One region of the Amycolatopsis sp. NPDC004368 genome, then DNA from elsewhere that is predicted to be linked to it. Evidence: predicted binding sites of a transcription regulator. Region 1 holds the regulator's gene; the other holds the start of a gene.
The links. Region 1 encodes HspR, which represses chaperone genes until heat shock. Its sites were predicted from a motif close to ANNTTGAGTNNNNNNNACTCAANNT; they were not measured.

Region 1 (7,794 bases):
GCGCTGGTCCGCAAACCGGTACCAGGGTCCGAGACCGCGCGCGTGATCCGCGAGAGTTTCGCGCTGGTGGAGCCCAGATCCGAAGAGCTGGCGCAGTACTTTTACGGCGCGCTGTTCGTGATCGCGCCGGACGCGCGGGAGCTGTTTCCGGTGACGATGGCCACGCAGCGCAGCAGATTGTTGCGGGCGCTCGTGTACGTGGTGCAGATGGTGGACAGACCCGACGAACTCACCACGTTCCTCGGTCAGCTCGGCCGTGACCACCGGAAGTTCGACGTGGTGACGCGCCACTACGACGCCGTCGGAACCGCGTTGATCAGTGCGATGAAACGATTTCTCGGCAAAGCGTGGACGCCCGAGGTGGAAACGGCGTGGACGTCGGCCTATGGCTTGATCTCCGAGACCATGCGCAAAGCCGCCGCCGAGGAGTCGGGGCCGGCGTCGTGGACCGGCACGGTGCTGGAGCACCGGAAGCTCTCGGCCGACGTCGCGCTGGTGCGGGTGCGCACGGAGCAGCTGCTGCCGTACCGGTCGGGCGCGTACGTGAGCGTCGAGGTGCCACAGCGCCCCCGGCTGTGGCGCTACCTGTCGATGGCCACGGCACCCCGCGACGACGGCTTGCTCACCTTCCACGTGCGCGCGGTCGCCGGCGGGTGGGTCTCGCGGGCCATCGTGAACCACACCCACGCCGGCGACGTCTGGCGCTTGGGGCCTTCACTGGGTGCGCTGTCCGTTCTGCCGACCGCGGACCAGCGGCCACTGCTGATGATCGCCGGCGGCACCGGGATCTCGCCCCTGCTGGCGGTCCTCGACGACCTGTCGCACTGGAAGCGCAACCCCCCGGTGCACGTCTTCTTCGGCGGCCGCAAGCCCGGCGACCTGTACGCCCTCGATGAGCTGCGCCGACTCGCCGTCACCTCGCCCTGGCTCACCGTCACCCCCGTCACCGAAGAGGGCGCCGTCCCCGGCGGCGACCGGGGGACGCTGGCCACCGCCGTGACGCAGCGTGGCGCCTGGAAGGACCACGAGGTGCTGGTGGCGGGCTCCCCGGACATGATCCGCGGGACGATCGCGAAATTGCTGGCCGCCGGCGTGGACCTCGAACGAATCCGGTACGACCCGTTCACCTTGGACTAGTGTCCGGGGGCATGGAGATCACGATCCCCACCCCGGCCGGCGACATCGACGGCTACCTGGCGACACCGTCCGGTCCTGGCCCGTTCCCCGCGGTCGTGATCATCCACGACGCCATCGGCTTGTCGAAGGACGCCAGGGCGATCACCGACCACTTCGCCGCCGAGGGCTACCTGGCGCTCAGCCCGAACCTGTACTCACGCGGCGGGCTGTTCCGCTGCGTCCGGCAGGTCTTCAAGGACATGTTCGCCCGCAAGGGCCGCGCCTTCGACGACATCGATGCTTCGCGGGTATTCTTGGCTTCCCGCGACGACTGCACCGGCAAGATCGGCATCGCGGGCTACTGCCTGGGCGGCGGCTTCGCGCTCGTCGCGGCTTCCCGATCCTTCGACGTTTCCGCCCCCTACTACGGACAGCTGCCCCGCGATTTGTCCGTTTTGGACGATGCCTGCCCGGTGGTGGCGAGCTTCGGCCGCCGCGACCCTTCGCTGCGCGGCGCCGCGGCCAAGCTGTCGGCGGCACTGGAGGAACGCTCGGTGCCCCACGACGTCAAGGAGTACCCGGACGCGGGCCACAGCTTCGCCAACAAGATGGGCCCGGCGCCGGTGGCGGCTTTGGCGAAGGTGGTGGGGTTCGGGTACCACGAGCCTTCGGATCGGGACGCTTGGCAACGGGTGATGACGTTCTTCGGCGAATACTTGAAGACGCCTTCCTGAGTGGGCTTGCGCGGTGACGGGGCGTGCGGCTGTGCCAGAGGTCCAGTCGAGCGTGCGTGGCGGCGTGAAGGGACCCGCCGTGCGCCAAGTGGCCGTCCGCACCCCGAACGCGAAACAGCCCCTCCACCACCGAAACCCGGCGGCAAAGGGGCTGTCCCAAACCAAAATCCGAAAACCTCAGCGGCGCTTCGGCTTCCACACGACCAAAGACGTCTGCTGCCGCATCGGCACCAGGTCCTTCCGGTACGAAGCGTGCACCGCCGCGGCGGCTTGTTCGGCGGCGGCGTAGGCGGACGCCAGCTCCTCCGTGAGCTCGTGCACCCGCGCCCGCAGCGCGTCGACCTGGTTCTCCAGTTCGATGATGCGCTTCACGCCCGCCAGGTTGACCCCGTCTTCCTGCGAGAGGCGCTGGACCTCGCGCAGCAGGGCGATGTCACGCATGGAGTACCGCCGGCCGCCGCCGGAGGTGCGGCCCGGGGAGACCAGGCCCTGGCGGTCGTAGGAGCGCAGGGTTTGCGCGTGGAGACCCGAGAGCTGGGCTGCCACGGAGATCACGAACACGGGGGTGTCCTCGTCCGCGCCGTGCGGGAGCCCCGGGATTCCGCCGAACATCACCGTCACCTGCCTTCGAGCATCTCGGTCACCTCGGGCCGCGGGTCGTGGCCCTTGGTCGCTTCGGCGTAGGCCTCCAGGGCCTCGCGGGCCTTGTCGTCCAGTGTGGTCGGCACGGCGGCCTGCAGGGTCACGAGGAGGTCACCCTGTGAGCCATCGCGCTTCTGGATTCCCTTGCCACGAACGCGAAGCACGCGGCCGCTCGCGGTGCCCGCCGGGACCTTCAGCGAGACCTTGCCCTCGAGCGTCGGCACGGTGATCGTCGTGCCCAGGGCGAGCTCGGTGAAGTCGACCGGCACCGACAGGGTGAGGTCGAGCTCCTTGCGGCCGAACAGCTTGTGCGGCGCGACATGCACGCGCACGTACAAGTCTCCGGCCTGCGCGCCGCCCCGGCCCGGTTCGCCTTGTCCTGCGAGCCGGATCCGCTGGTCGTCGTCGACGCCCGGCGGGATGCGCACGGTCAGCGTGCGGGTGCGGGTGCTGATGCCCTCGCCGCCGCACTCCGGGCACGGGTCGTCGATGATCTGGCCGCGGCCGCGGCAGTCGCGGCACGGCTCGGAGAACGCAAAGGCGCCCTGGCTGCGGCTGACGAGACCCGAGCCACCACAGGTCGGGCACTGACGTGGCGACGTGCCCGGCTTCGCGCCGTTGCCGCCACACGTCGAACACGTCGCGGGGCTCGACAGCCGCAGCGGCAGGGTCGCGCCCTTGACCGCCTCGGTGAAGTCGATCCGCACGTCGGTCTCGACGTCGGCGCCGCGCTGCGGGCGGTTGGCCGAAGCCGCCCCGCCGGCCCGGCCCTGGCGGCCGAAGATGCCGCCCAGGATGTCGCCGAGCCCACCGAAACCGCCCTGCTGAGCGGCGCCGGCCTGGCCGAAGATGTCGCCCATGTCGAAGCCGCCCGTGCCGCCGGCGCCGCCCGGGAACCCGCCGAAACCGCCGGAGCCGAAGAGGCGCTGGGCCTCGTCGTACTCCTTGCGCTTCGCCGGGTCGGACAGCACGCCGTACGCCTCGGACACGGCCTTGAACTTGTTCTCCGCCGCGGTGTTGCCCGCGTTGGCGTCCGGGTGGTTCTCCTTGGCGAGCTTGCGGTACGCCTTCTTGATCTCGTCCGCGGTGGCGTCGGAGGAGACACCCAGCTCTTTGTAGAAGTCCTTGCCCATCCACTCCCGAGCACTCATCGGGTGCCTCCTCCTTTCGCTGTGAAACGGTTGTTACTGCTGGTTCGGCTCATCGATCGACCCGTCCAGCGGCAGCTCGCCACCGACGGGCGGGTCGACCGGTGCCGCGGCCGGCTCGTGGTCGGTGACCCCGACCAGCGCCGCCCGCAGGACCCGGTCGCCGAAGCGGTAACCGCGGCGCATCACCACGGTGACCGTCGGACCCGTCACGTCCGGCGAGGTGTTGTGCTGCACGGCCTCGTGCACGCTCGGGTCGAAGGCTTCGCCCTCCACGCCGAACGACTCGAGACCGGCTCGCTGCAAGCCGCTCACCAGCTTGTCGCCGACCGCCTTGAACGCACCGGTGAGGTCACCGTGCTGCTCGGCCCGCTCGAGGTCGTCGAGCAGGGGCAGCAGGTCACCGACCACCGACGCCTTCGCGCTCAGCACCACGGCCTCGCGGTCGCGGTCCACGCGCTTGCGGTAGTTGGCGTACTCCGCCTGCAAACGCTGCAGGTCGGCCGTGCGCTCGGCCAGCTGCTTCTCGACGTCCGACCCGACGGAAACCGCGTCGTCGATCGAGTCGCCGAGCGAGGGGCCCGCGTGCTGCGCGGGCGCCTCGTCCACAAGAGCTTCGTCCTCCGGCAACGGCGGGCGAGCTTCACCGGTCTGCGGGTCGACCCGCCGCCGGTCCCGCACGACCACCGGTTCCTCTGGGCCTCGGCCCTCGGCTTCGGAGTGTCGCGGGGTCACTTCTTCTCGTCCTCTTCCACGATCTCGGCGTCGACCACGTCATCGGCCTTGTCCTGGCCCGCACCCGCGGACCCGGCGTCGGCACCCGGAGCGCCACCGTCGCCGGCCGCACCCTGGTTGGCGTACAGCGCGGTGCCCAGCTCCTGCGAAGCCGTGTTCAGCTTCTCGATGGACTCCCGGATCTTGGCCGAGTCGGTGCCCTTGAGCGCCTCGTTGGCCTCGTCGATCGCGGTCTTCACCTTGCCCTTGACGTCCTCGGGCAGCTTGTCCTCGTTGTCCTTGACGAACTTCTCGGTCTGGTAGACGAGAGTCTCCGCCTGGTTGCGGGTTTCCGCTTCCTCACGGCGCTTCTTGTCTTCCTCGGCGTGGGCCTCGGCGTCCTTGACCATGCGGTCGATGTCGTCCTTCGGCAGCGCGGAGCCACCGGTGATCGTCATCGACTGCTCCTTGTTCGTGCCCAGGTCCTTCGCGGTCACGTGCACGATGCCGTTGGCGTCGATGTCGAACGTGACCTCGATCTGCGGCACACCACGCGGGGCCGGGGGAAGACCGGTCAGCTCGAACATGCCGAGCTTCTTGTTGTGCGCCGCGATCTCGCGCTCACCCTGGAACACCTGGATCTGCACCGACGGCTGGTTGTCGTCCGCCGTGGAGAAGATCTCGCTGCGCTTGGTCGGGATCGTGGTGTTGCGCTCGATGAGCTTGGTGAACACGCCACCCTTGGTCTCAATGCCCAGCGAAAGCGGGGTCACGTCCAGCAGCAGGACGTCCTTGACCTCACCCTTCAGCACACCGGCCTGCAGCGCGGCACCCACGGCCACGACCTCGTCCGGGTTCACGCCCTTGTTCGGCTCGCGCCCGCCGGTCAGCTCCTTGACCAGGTCCGACACCGCCGGCATGCGGGTGGAACCACCCACGAGCACGACGTGGTCGATGTCGCCGACGGCGATGCCGGCGTCGCGGATCACGTTGTTGAACGGGTTGCGGGTGCGCTCGAGCAGGTCCGCGGTGATCTTCTGGAACTCGGCGCGCGAGAGCGTCTCGTCCAGGAACAGCGGGTTCTTGTCGGCGTCGACCGTGATGTAGGGCAGGTTGATGCCGGCGGAGTTGGAGCTCGACAGCTCGATCTTCGCCTTCTCGGCCGCCTCGCGGATGCGCTGCAGGGCCATCTTGTCCTTGGTCAGGTCGATGCCGTTGGAGGCCTTGAACTTGTCGACCAGCCACTTGACGATGCGCTCGTCCCAGTCGTCACCACCGAGGTGGTTGTCACCGGACGTCGCACGCACCTCGACGACACCCTCGCCGATCTCCAGCAGCGACACGTCGAACGTACCGCCACCGAGGTCGAAGACCAGGATGGTCTGCTCCTTCTCGCCCTTGTCCAGGCCGTACGCCAGCGCGGCGGCGGTCGGCTCGTTGACGATGCGGAGCACGTTCAGGCCGGCGATCTGCCCGGCCTCCTTGGTGGCCTGCCGCTGCGCGTCCTCGAAGTACGCCGGCACGGTGATCACGGCGTCGGTGATCTCCTCGCCCAGGTACGCCTCGGCGTCGCGCTTCAGCTTCATCAGCACGCGCGCGCTGATCTCCTGCGGCGTGTACTTCTTGCCGTCGATCTCGTTGTTCCAGTCGGTACCGATGTGCCGCTTCACGGACCGGATCGTGCGGTCGACGTTGGTCACGGCCTGGTTCTTCGCCGACTGACCGGTGAGCACTTCACCGTTCTTGGCGAACGCGACGATGGACGGGGTGGTCCGGGAGCCTTCAGAGTTGGCGATGACCGTCGGCTCGCCGCCCTCAAGGACGGCTACGACCGAGTTGGTCGTGCCGAGGTCGATGCCGACCGCTCGCGCCATGGTGCTTCCTCCTGTGTTGGCAGCTCTACTGCTATGTTCGTGACCTGCACGTTTCGGGCCCGCCTTGAGCGGACCCCTGGCAAGTTCTATCGGGCTTCCGGCAGCTTCGTCAAGCCAGACTTGAGTCAGCCGCACTCAACCTTCGTATCAGGCTAACGAAGGGGTAGTGGGTCTTGTTCCCGGGTGCACCGGCAGATCGTGCCGGAAGGTGGTGTGAGGCCGCTCACCAGGCACTTCAGCGCACGCACACCGCTGCCGGCCGTCGTCGAAGCGCCCGGCCGGCAGCGGAGGTGGCAGCGGTGGGCCTCACATGGAACGAGCCGAGGCGACCGGCCGAAGCGCCCGGTGGGACCCCTCGTCCCGCACCAGCACCGGCTCCGCGAGCCGCACGTCACCGGCCGGCACGGTCACCTGCACCACCGCGACGGGCACCGGCGGCGGCGCCTCGGGCCGGGCGGCCACGCCCAGGCTCGCCGTGACCACGAAGGCCCCCACCGCCCCGGCCAGCACGGCCGCCAGCACCCGGTTCTCGATCTTGCGCATCCGAATGTCCCCCCGAAAGTGTCAGGCAGCCTTCACGGTGACGCTGCCGCTTGAGGTGTTGAGGTCGAGCGTCTTCTGAGCGGCACCGTTCGACTGGGGGATCGACACCGTCCGGTGACCGCTGTCGGTGTCCCCGATGACCCGGTACGAACCGTCCGGCACCCGCACGTCGACACTGCCGGAGTCGGCGTGCACCTTCACGTCGTTGGGTGTGGCGAGGACGACCTCGACGCTGCCGCTGTCGGCGGAGACGTCGACCGGGCCGCGCACGCCGTCGGCCTTCACGTGGCCGGAGTCGCTGTGCAGCTGCACCGGCCCGACGTCGGTCAGGTCGATCGAGCCGCTGTCGAGGCGCAGGTTCACCAGGCCGGCGACGTTCGCCACGTGCGCGTGGCCCGAGTCGGCGGTGACGTCGATGCTCGCGACGCCCGTGACGTCGAGGCCGCCCGAATCCGACTGGCCGGTGACGGGCAGCCCGGCCGGCACGACCACGTCGAAGTCGGCGGTGCAGTTGCGGCCGCAGTCGGCGAGCACGAGCTGGTCGCCTTCCACGCGGAAGGCGTCGCCCGGTTCGCCGCGGAAGTTGTAGTGCAGCTCCTGGTGCACGGAGATCGGGCCGGATCCGGTGCGGATCCGGATGTCGCCGGAATCGGCGTCGAGCCGCACGCCGCGGATCTGCTGCGAGACCGTCGCGGTGCGCTCCACCGTGCTGCCCAGCCCCCAGCCGAACGCGATCGCCACGCCCACGCCGATCAGAACTACGCCACCCAGTGCCAGAAGCGGGCGTGCCATGGTCGTCATCCCCTCAGTACCACTCATCCGTCTGGGCAAACCGTAGGAGGAGCACGGGCGGCGCGGCATCCGGTAAACCCCCCGAAACATCCCTGAGGTGCGGGGGCCGGAGTCAGGGTCATAGCCTGGAACCGCCCGGCTCGCCAAGATCAGCAAGCACGAAGGAGGATTGATGCCTCAATCGCCCAATCCCTACGATTTCCTGCCGTCCGTGCCGTCGTTCACGCTGCG
Region 2 (7,794 bases), on a different contig from region 1:
GGTTCGCGCCCGCGACCATGAGCGCAGCCGACGCCGCCACCACCCGCACCGACGTCCCCTCCCTCGACGACGTCGCGGAGGCATTCACCGGCTTCGCCACCGGCGACACCACCTGGCGCACCGGCTTCGAGTGGCGCAAGCTCGACTTCTGATCGATCCACAGCAGACAGACCACAGTGGACCGAAACACGTGAAAGGCCCCCGTCTCCACAAGGGAAACGGGGGCCAGACATCCATGATCAAGCGGCGGCGGGCACTTCCGACGAAGCCGGCGTCAACGCCAACTCCAGCACCTCACGGACGTTCGCCACAGCGTGAACGTCCAGCTGCGACAACACCTCCGCCGGCACGTCGTCCAGATCCGGCTCGTTGCGCTGCGGGATGATCACGGTCTTCATCCCCGCCCGGTGCGCGGCAAGCAGCTTCTGCTTGACCCCACCGATCGGCAGCACGCGACCGGTCAGCGAAACCTCGCCGGTCATCGCCACGTCCGCCCGGACCACGCGGCCCGAGAGCAGCGAGGCGAGCGCCGTCGTCATGGTGACGCCGGCCGAGGGGCCGTCCTTCGGCACCGCGCCCGCGGGGACGTGCACGTGGATGCCGCGGTCCTTCAGGTCGCTGACGGGCAGTTCGAGCTCCGCGCCGTGCGAGCGCAGGTACGAGAGCGCGATCTGCACCGACTCCTTCATCACGTCGCCGAGCTGGCCGGTGAGCTGCAGGCCCGTCGAGCCGCTCTCGGGGTCGTTCAGCGACGCCTCGATGTAGAGCACGTCACCGCCGGCGCCCGTCACGGCCAGGCCCGTTGCCACGCCGGGGATCGACGTGCGCTGGGTCGAGGTCGGCAGCGACGACTCCGGCACGTGGCGCGGGCGGCCCAGGTAGGTCTCCAGGTCCGAAGCACCAACAGCCACCGGCAGGGAAACCTGGTCCAGCGCCACCTTCGTCGCGATCTTGCGCAGCAGCTTGGCGATCGTCCGGTTCACGTCGCGCACGCCCGCCTCGCGGGTGTACTCGGCGGCGATCCGGCTGAACGCCTCGTCGGCGATCACCACGTCGCCGGACGTGAGGCCGGCGCGCTCCAGCTCGCGCGGGAGCAGGTGGTCACGGGCGATCGTCACCTTCTCGTGCTCGGTGTAGCCGTCGAGGGTGACGAGTTCCATGCGGTCGAGCAGCGGGCCGGGGATGGTCTCCAGCGCATTGGCCGTCGCGAGGAACACGACGTCGGACAGGTCGAGCTCCACCTCGAGGTAGTGGTCGCGGAACGTGTGGTTCTGCTCCGGGTCCAGCACCTCCAGCAACGCCGCCGTCGGGTCGCCGCGGTAGTCGGCGCCGACCTTGTCGATCTCGTCGAGCAGCACGACCGGGTTCATCGAGCCGGCCTCCTTGATGGCCCGCACGAGACGGCCGGGCAGCGCGCCGACGTACGTCCGACGGTGTCCGCGGATCTCCGCCTCGTCCCGGATACCGCCCAGGGCGACGCGCACGAACTTGCGCCCCATGGCCTTCGCCACGGACTCGCCCAGCGACGTCTTGCCGACCCCGGGAGGGCCCGCGAGGGCGAGCACGGCACCCGACCGGCGTCCGCCGACCGGCCCGAGCCCCGACTCCGCGCGACGCTTGCGCACGGCCAAGTACTCGATGATGCGTTCCTTGACGTCGTCGAGGCCCGCGTGGTCCGCGTCGAGCACGGCGCGCGCGGCGGCGATGTCGTAGACGTCCTCGGTGCGTTCGTTCCAAGGCAGCTCCAGCACCGTGTCGAGCCACGTGCGGATCCAGCCGCCCTCGGGCGACTGCTCGGAGGTGCGCTCCAGCTTGTCGACCTCGGCCAGCGCGGCCTTCTTCACGTTGTCGGGCAGGTCGGCGGCCTCGACGCGGGCGCGGTAGTCGTCGTCCTCGGCGGTGCCGTCGAGCTCACCGAGCTCCTTGCGGATCGCCTCGAGCTGGCGGCGCAGCAGGAATTCCTTCTGCTGCTTGTCCATGCCCTCCTGGACGTCCTTGCGGATGGTGTCGGTCACCTCGAGCTCGGCGAGGTACTCCTTGCTCCACTCCATGGCCTTCTCGAGCCGCGTGCTCACGTCGAGCGTGGTGAGCAGCTCGATCTTCTGCTCCGCCTTCAGGTACGGCGCGTTGCCGGACAGGTCGGCCACCGCCGACGGGTCCTCCACCTGCTGGACGGCGTCGATCATCTGCCAGCCACCGCGTTGCTGCAGCAGCGAGATGACCACGGCCTTGTACTCAGACGCGAGCTGCGTCGAACGGTCGTCGGTGAACTCGACGGCCTCGTCGGCGTGGACCCAGCGCGCGGCGCCGGGGCCGTCCGCGATGCGGCCCACCACGGCGCGGCCGGTGCCGCGCAGCAGAACGGCGGCCTTGCCGCCGGGAACCCGGCCGATGCGCTCGACGGTGGCGACCGTGCCCATCTCGGCGTACTCGCCGTGGATGCGGGGGACGATCAGCACTTCGGCCTTGCTGGCCACGCCGGAGCGGATGCCGGGGAACGACGCCGTCGCCGGCGTCTTGGCCTGAGCGGACTCCACCGCGCCCCGGGTCTCGGCGTCGGTGAGGTCGAGCGGGACAACCATGCCCGGCAGCACGACGTCGTCATCGAGCGGGAGAACGGGCAGGAGGCGGGGATCTGACATGTGCACTCCTCGATTAGTTGAGTCTGCCTTGCTCAACTAACCAAGGGGCGGGTTTGTTTCCGACGGAGTGTTCGCTGGCAGCGATCACGCCTTCGTGCTGGTCAGGGGCACGTGGGCCGGGTCACGGCTTCTCGGCCACCCCACACCAGGCGAACGGCCGCGCTTCCGCCTCCACCGCGTTCAGCTCACGCTCCGGCCGCCAGTCCGGCAGGTGCACGATCCCCGGCTCCAGCAACGGCCACCCGCCGAAGAACGGGACGATGTCGTCGCGGTCGCGCATCCACACGGGGTTGCTGGTCTTGCGGTACTGCTCCACGAACCAGCGCAGTCCCTCCAGGGCGGCGCCGGAGCCGTCGCCCTCGCTCATCTGGGAGATGGAGAGCCAGCTGCCCGGTGCGAGGGCGTCGCGGTACTGCTTGACGAGGCCCTCGGGGTCGTCGTCCGGGCCGACGAAGTGCAGGACCGCCATCATCAGCAGGCACACCGGCCGCGAGAAGTCGATGAACTCGCGGGTGACGGGGGCGCGCAGCACGGACTTCGGGTCGCGCATGTCGGCCTGCAGGATGCCGGCCCAGTCGGTGGCGGCCTCTTCTTCGAGGATCAGCGTCGCGTGGGCGACGGCCACGGGCTCGTAATCCACGTACAACACGGTCGCGCGGTCGTCGTCGCCCAGTTCGGCGTCGATGACCTCGTGGACGTTGCCCGCGGTGGGCACGCCCGAGCCGAGGTCCACGAACTGCCGGATCCCGGCGGCCAGCGCGGCGCGAACCGTGCGGTTCATGAACTCGCGGTTCTGCTTCGCGCCCGGGCGCACGAGCGGCCACTGCTGTTCCACGCGCCGGCCGAACTCGCGGTCGACGGCCCAGTTCTGCGTGCCGCCGAGGTACCAGTCGTAGATCCGCGCCGCCGAGGGCTTCTCGGTGTCCACGCCCTCGGGCGCCTTCGGCGCGGCCGCCGGCTGCTCGCTCACGTCGGAACTCCCCTCGTCACGGAACGCCAAGCCTAGCGAGCACGCCCGACGAGCCCCCGACGGCCGCGCGGACCGAGAACTACCGCAGGGCCGGTCGACGCTGCCAGCCCGTCCACAACGGCCGGTACCCCTGCGCGTACCAGAACGGTGTCGACCGCGGATTCGCCGCGGCTGTGTGCAACAACACGACGTCCGCGCCGGCTTCGTCGAAGACCTGGTGAGCGTGGGCCGCCAGCGCCGTGCCGACACCGGCCGACCGCGCCGCCCCGGCCACCGCCAGCGAAGAGAGGTAGCCGATCCTCGACGCGGCCACGCGGTGCTGGATCCACGCCGTCTCGTCGGGCATCTGCAGCACGGCCAGGCCGAGCGCCTTCCCGTACAGCTCGGCGATCCACACCTGCGGCTCCGGTCGCTCCAGCAGCCGCAGCAGCTCCTTGCCCACGAGCTCGTCGATGCCCGGGCGCACGGTGACCCGGCCGAACTGCGAGTCGTATTGCTGCAGTTCCAGCATCAGGCGCACGGCCGTTTCGAGGTCGTCGGGCGTCGCGTGGCGGATGCAGACGCCGGGGGTCGTCGCGGGGCCGGAGGCGGCCATGCGCTGGGCGGGCCGCACCGCGATCACGCCGACGGGCGCGAAGCCGTGGCGCAGCATTTCGGTCACCCCGGCGGTGTCACGGCTGGGCCGGGAGACCACGGCCGAGCACTCGGGATCCCCCGGGCGGGCGATGGTCGACAGGTGTTCATCCCATCGAGTGAGCAGGGCGTCGAGGCCCGCGGCGGGGTCCGGGCCGGCGAGCTGGACCTCGAGCCGGTGCTCGGTCAGCGCCCGCCAGATCGACTGGGAGCTGTCGGGGCCGAGCTCGGTGCTGGTGGCCAGACCGGCGGCCGTCGTGTCCCCGACCTGCACCGACAGGAGGGTGGCGTCGTCGTGGACTTCGAAGGGGAGTGGCGCGGGGAGCAGCGCGTCCACCGTGGCGATGCGTGCCGCGTGCCCGGTGGCTGTCACGTCGTTGTGCATGTACTTCATTGTCGCCCCGCAGGACTCGGCAGAACCCCTGAACACACCCCAGGACGACAGATCAGGCACGAACGGGGAGTTTCACTCCTTGGTCCACGCAGGTCAGCGCCACACGCCCATTGTTAACCCTGGGGTGATCTCCTACTGTCTCGAAAGGGACACGGGTACGCCCTCCGGGGTACGGTATGGCCCTTGTCCACACCTGACGTCACGGACGAGCGCGACCGGTGGGCAGCCGGGAAGGAAGGTCGGATGCCGGACAGCAACGGCAGGCCTGATGCCGCCCCACGGGCGAAGCAGGGCAAGGGGGGCGCCGTTTCCGGGACCTTCACCGAGGCCCGAACGGACGAACGCCGGTTCCGCATCTACACCTTCGCCGTTCTCGGCCTGGGTCTGGTCACCGCGTTCGCGGTCGGTTCCTGGTTGCCCTTCCACGGTTCGGCCAAGCTCTGGTGGATCGGCCCGGTCCTCGCGCTCGCGTTCCTGCTCGCCGAACAGCTGGGCATCAACGTCGACGTCCGAAGCGGCATTTCGTGGACGATCTCGTTCACAGAAATTCCCCTGGTAATCGGTTTCTTCGTCGCGCCGTTCGAGGTCGTGCTGGCTGCGCACCTGGTCGCGGGCATCGGCACCCTGCTGGCCCGCAAGGTCGCCGGACGGGTCCTCTACAACGCGGGCGCGTTCCTGCTCGAGATCACCGGTGCGTTCGCCGTCGCCGGGCTCGTGAAGCAGGCGGTGGGCGGCGACGAGGCCATGCCGTGGGTCGCCGCGCTCGCCGGCACGCTCACCGCGCCGCTGGTCAGCACGCTGCTGGCGCTGGCCGCCGTGCGCGTGCTGCGCCGCCGCATGCGCGTGAGCACCGCCATCCGCCTCACCGGCCGCATCCTCGTGGTGGGCTTCGTGAACGCGTCGGTGGGCCTGAGCGGTTACCTCGTGATCGCGAGCACCCCGCAGGCGTGGCCGCTGGTGCTGGCCGTGTTCCTCGGTCTCACCGCGCTGTACTGGGCCTACTCCGACCTCCTGCGCGAGCAGCGGGACATGGAGGCGCTGTCCGACGTGAGCCTCATGGTCGCGCGGTCGGGCCAACAGGCCGCCGCGCGTCCGGCCGGGCGCGCCGACGAGCTCGTGGGCGGCGTCGACGTGCGCGAGTGGGCCACGATCGCCGAGCGCATCAAGGACCAGCTGGCCGCCGGCCGCGTCGTGCTGCGGCTGCGCCTGGAGGCCAAGGACACCATGCGCGTGGTCGTGGCGGGCGACGAGCTGCCGCCCGTCGACCCGGGTGCGGACGACCCGCTGCAGCGCCTGCCCGGCGCCCACGTGCGCCACTTCCGCATCACCGAGGCCAACCCCGACGTCCGCGCGGCGCTGCTCAACCGCGGCGCGCAGGAAGCGCTCGTGGTGCCGCTGCGCAGTGCCAACCAGCTGCTGGGTGTCGTCGAGGCCCACGACCGGCTCTCCCGCTGGCGCGGCTTCGGCAAGTACGACGTGCAGCTGCTCGGCACGATGGCCAGCCACCTCGCCACGTCGCTCGACAACCGCCGGCTGCTCGCGACCCTGCGCCACGACGCCTACCACGACCCGCTCACCGGCCACCTCAACCGGCCGGGCTTCCAGCAGGTCGCCAAGGAGCCGCTGCGCGACTTCGCCAACGCCGTGGTGCTGCGCATCGACCTCGACGTCTTCTCCACCGTCAGCGACGCGCTGGGCTACTCGTGGGCCGACCGCATGGTGATCGCCGCGGGCCGCCGGATCCGCGACGCGCTGGGCCCGGACGTGCCGCTCGCCCGCCTCGAAGGCGCCTCCTTCGCGGCCCTGCTCGTGGGCTGCACGCCGGAAAACGCCCACGCCGCGGCCGAACGCCTGCGCGTGCAGCTCTCGGCGCCCTACCCCGTCGACCGCCTTTCGGTCGAGGCCAACGCGATGATCGGCTACGCCACCGCGTCGGCCGAGGAGGGCGGCGAGCCCGTGGACGTCGACGGCCTGCTGCAGCGCGCCGACGTCGCCGTGCGCGCCACCCGCGGCGGCGAAGAGGTGCGCGGCTACGTACCCAGCATGGGCCAGATCTTCCTGCGCCGCTTCCAGATGGTCACGCAGTTCCGCCAGTCGCTGGAAGACGGCCACGTCTCCGTGCACTACCAGCCGAAGATCACGCTGCCCAACCGTCAGGTGCAGGGCGTCGAGGCGCTGGTGCGCTGGGTGCACCCGGAGTTCGGCCGGCTCGGGCCGGACGAGTTCGTGCCCGCCATCGAGGCGGCCGGCCTGATCGGGGTGCTGACGTCGTTCGTGCTGGAGGCGTCGCTCAAGCGCGTGCGCAAGTGGCTGGACGAGGGCCTGCGCATCTCCGCGGCCGTGAACCTGTCCGTGCGCAACTTGGCCGACGAGGACTTCCCGGCGAAGGTGCAGCGCGAGCTGGAGCGCTACGACGTGCCGCCCGAGCTGCTCACGTTCGAGCTCACGGAGTCCGGCGTGATGTCCGACCCGCAGAAGGCCCTGCCGATCCTGCGGGAGCTGCACTCGCTGGGCATCGTGCTCGCCGTGGACGACTTCGGCACGGGGTACTCGTCACTGGCGTACCTGCGCCAGCTGCCGGTGGACCAGGTGAAGATCGACAAGAGCTTCGTGCTGGGCATGGGCACCGATCTCGGCGACCTGGCCGTGGTGCGGTCGATCGTCGAGCTGGGGCACTCGCTGGGCCTCACGGTGGTCGCCGAAGGCGTCGAGGAGGACGTCGCGCGGGATCAGCTCGAGGCCATGGGGTGTGACGTTGCCCAGGGGTACCTGATCTCGCGTCCGCTGCCGGAGGACCGGCTGGAGGCGTGGCTGCAGGCCCGCACGGCACGGTCGCCCGGCCGCCACTCGGAGACGGTGCTGACCCTGTTGACCTGAGGTTTTGCTTTAAGGGGACCCGGGTGCACAGCCGGGTGAACCCCCTTGCTAATCTTTCCAAGTCCTCGCGAGAGGCAGGCCCCTTTAGCTCAGTCGGCAGAGCGTCTCCATGGTAAGGAGAAGGTCTACGGTTCGATTCCGTAAAGGGGCTCGCGAGTTGGGCGAGCTATGCTTGCGGGAAACGCAAGCCTAGCTCGCTTCGCGGCGTCCATCTGGGGGTCGAACCCCCAGGCCCCCGCCAAGGGGCTCCGCCCCCTGGACCCCAGTGGGTTGAGTTA

Region 2: a site for HspR is predicted at 2,657-2,681, ahead of lon (endopeptidase La). Genes of this name have one in related genera too.

What each region holds. Positions count from the first base shown of each region.
Region 1 covers NZ_JBSGDT010000001.1:250,707-258,500, forward strand. The annotation lists gene ACWEOE_RS01135 (globin domain-containing protein) at 1-1,137, shown strand, start outside; gene ACWEOE_RS01140 (dienelactone hydrolase family protein) at 1,149-1,850, shown strand; gene ACWEOE_RS01145 (heat shock protein transcriptional repressor HspR) at 2,028-2,462, opposite strand; gene dnaJ (molecular chaperone DnaJ) at 2,468-3,643, opposite strand; gene grpE (nucleotide exchange factor GrpE) at 3,677-4,375, opposite strand; gene dnaK (molecular chaperone DnaK) at 4,372-6,228, opposite strand; gene ACWEOE_RS01165 (hypothetical protein) at 6,535-6,771, opposite strand; gene ACWEOE_RS01170 (DUF4097 family beta strand repeat-containing protein) at 6,793-7,563, opposite strand; gene ACWEOE_RS01175 (YbhB/YbcL family Raf kinase inhibitor-like protein) at 7,736-7,794, shown strand, end outside.
Region 2 covers NZ_JBSGDT010000035.1:31,730-39,523, reverse strand. The annotation lists gene ACWEOE_RS33995 (hypothetical protein) at 1-152, shown strand, start outside; gene lon (endopeptidase La) at 240-2,642, opposite strand; gene ACWEOE_RS33985 (SAM-dependent methyltransferase) at 2,764-3,612, opposite strand; gene ACWEOE_RS33980 (GNAT family N-acetyltransferase) at 3,692-4,630, opposite strand; gene ACWEOE_RS33975 (putative bifunctional diguanylate cyclase/phosphodiesterase) at 4,883-7,516, shown strand; tRNA gene ACWEOE_RS33970 (tRNA-Thr) at 7,595-7,667, shown strand.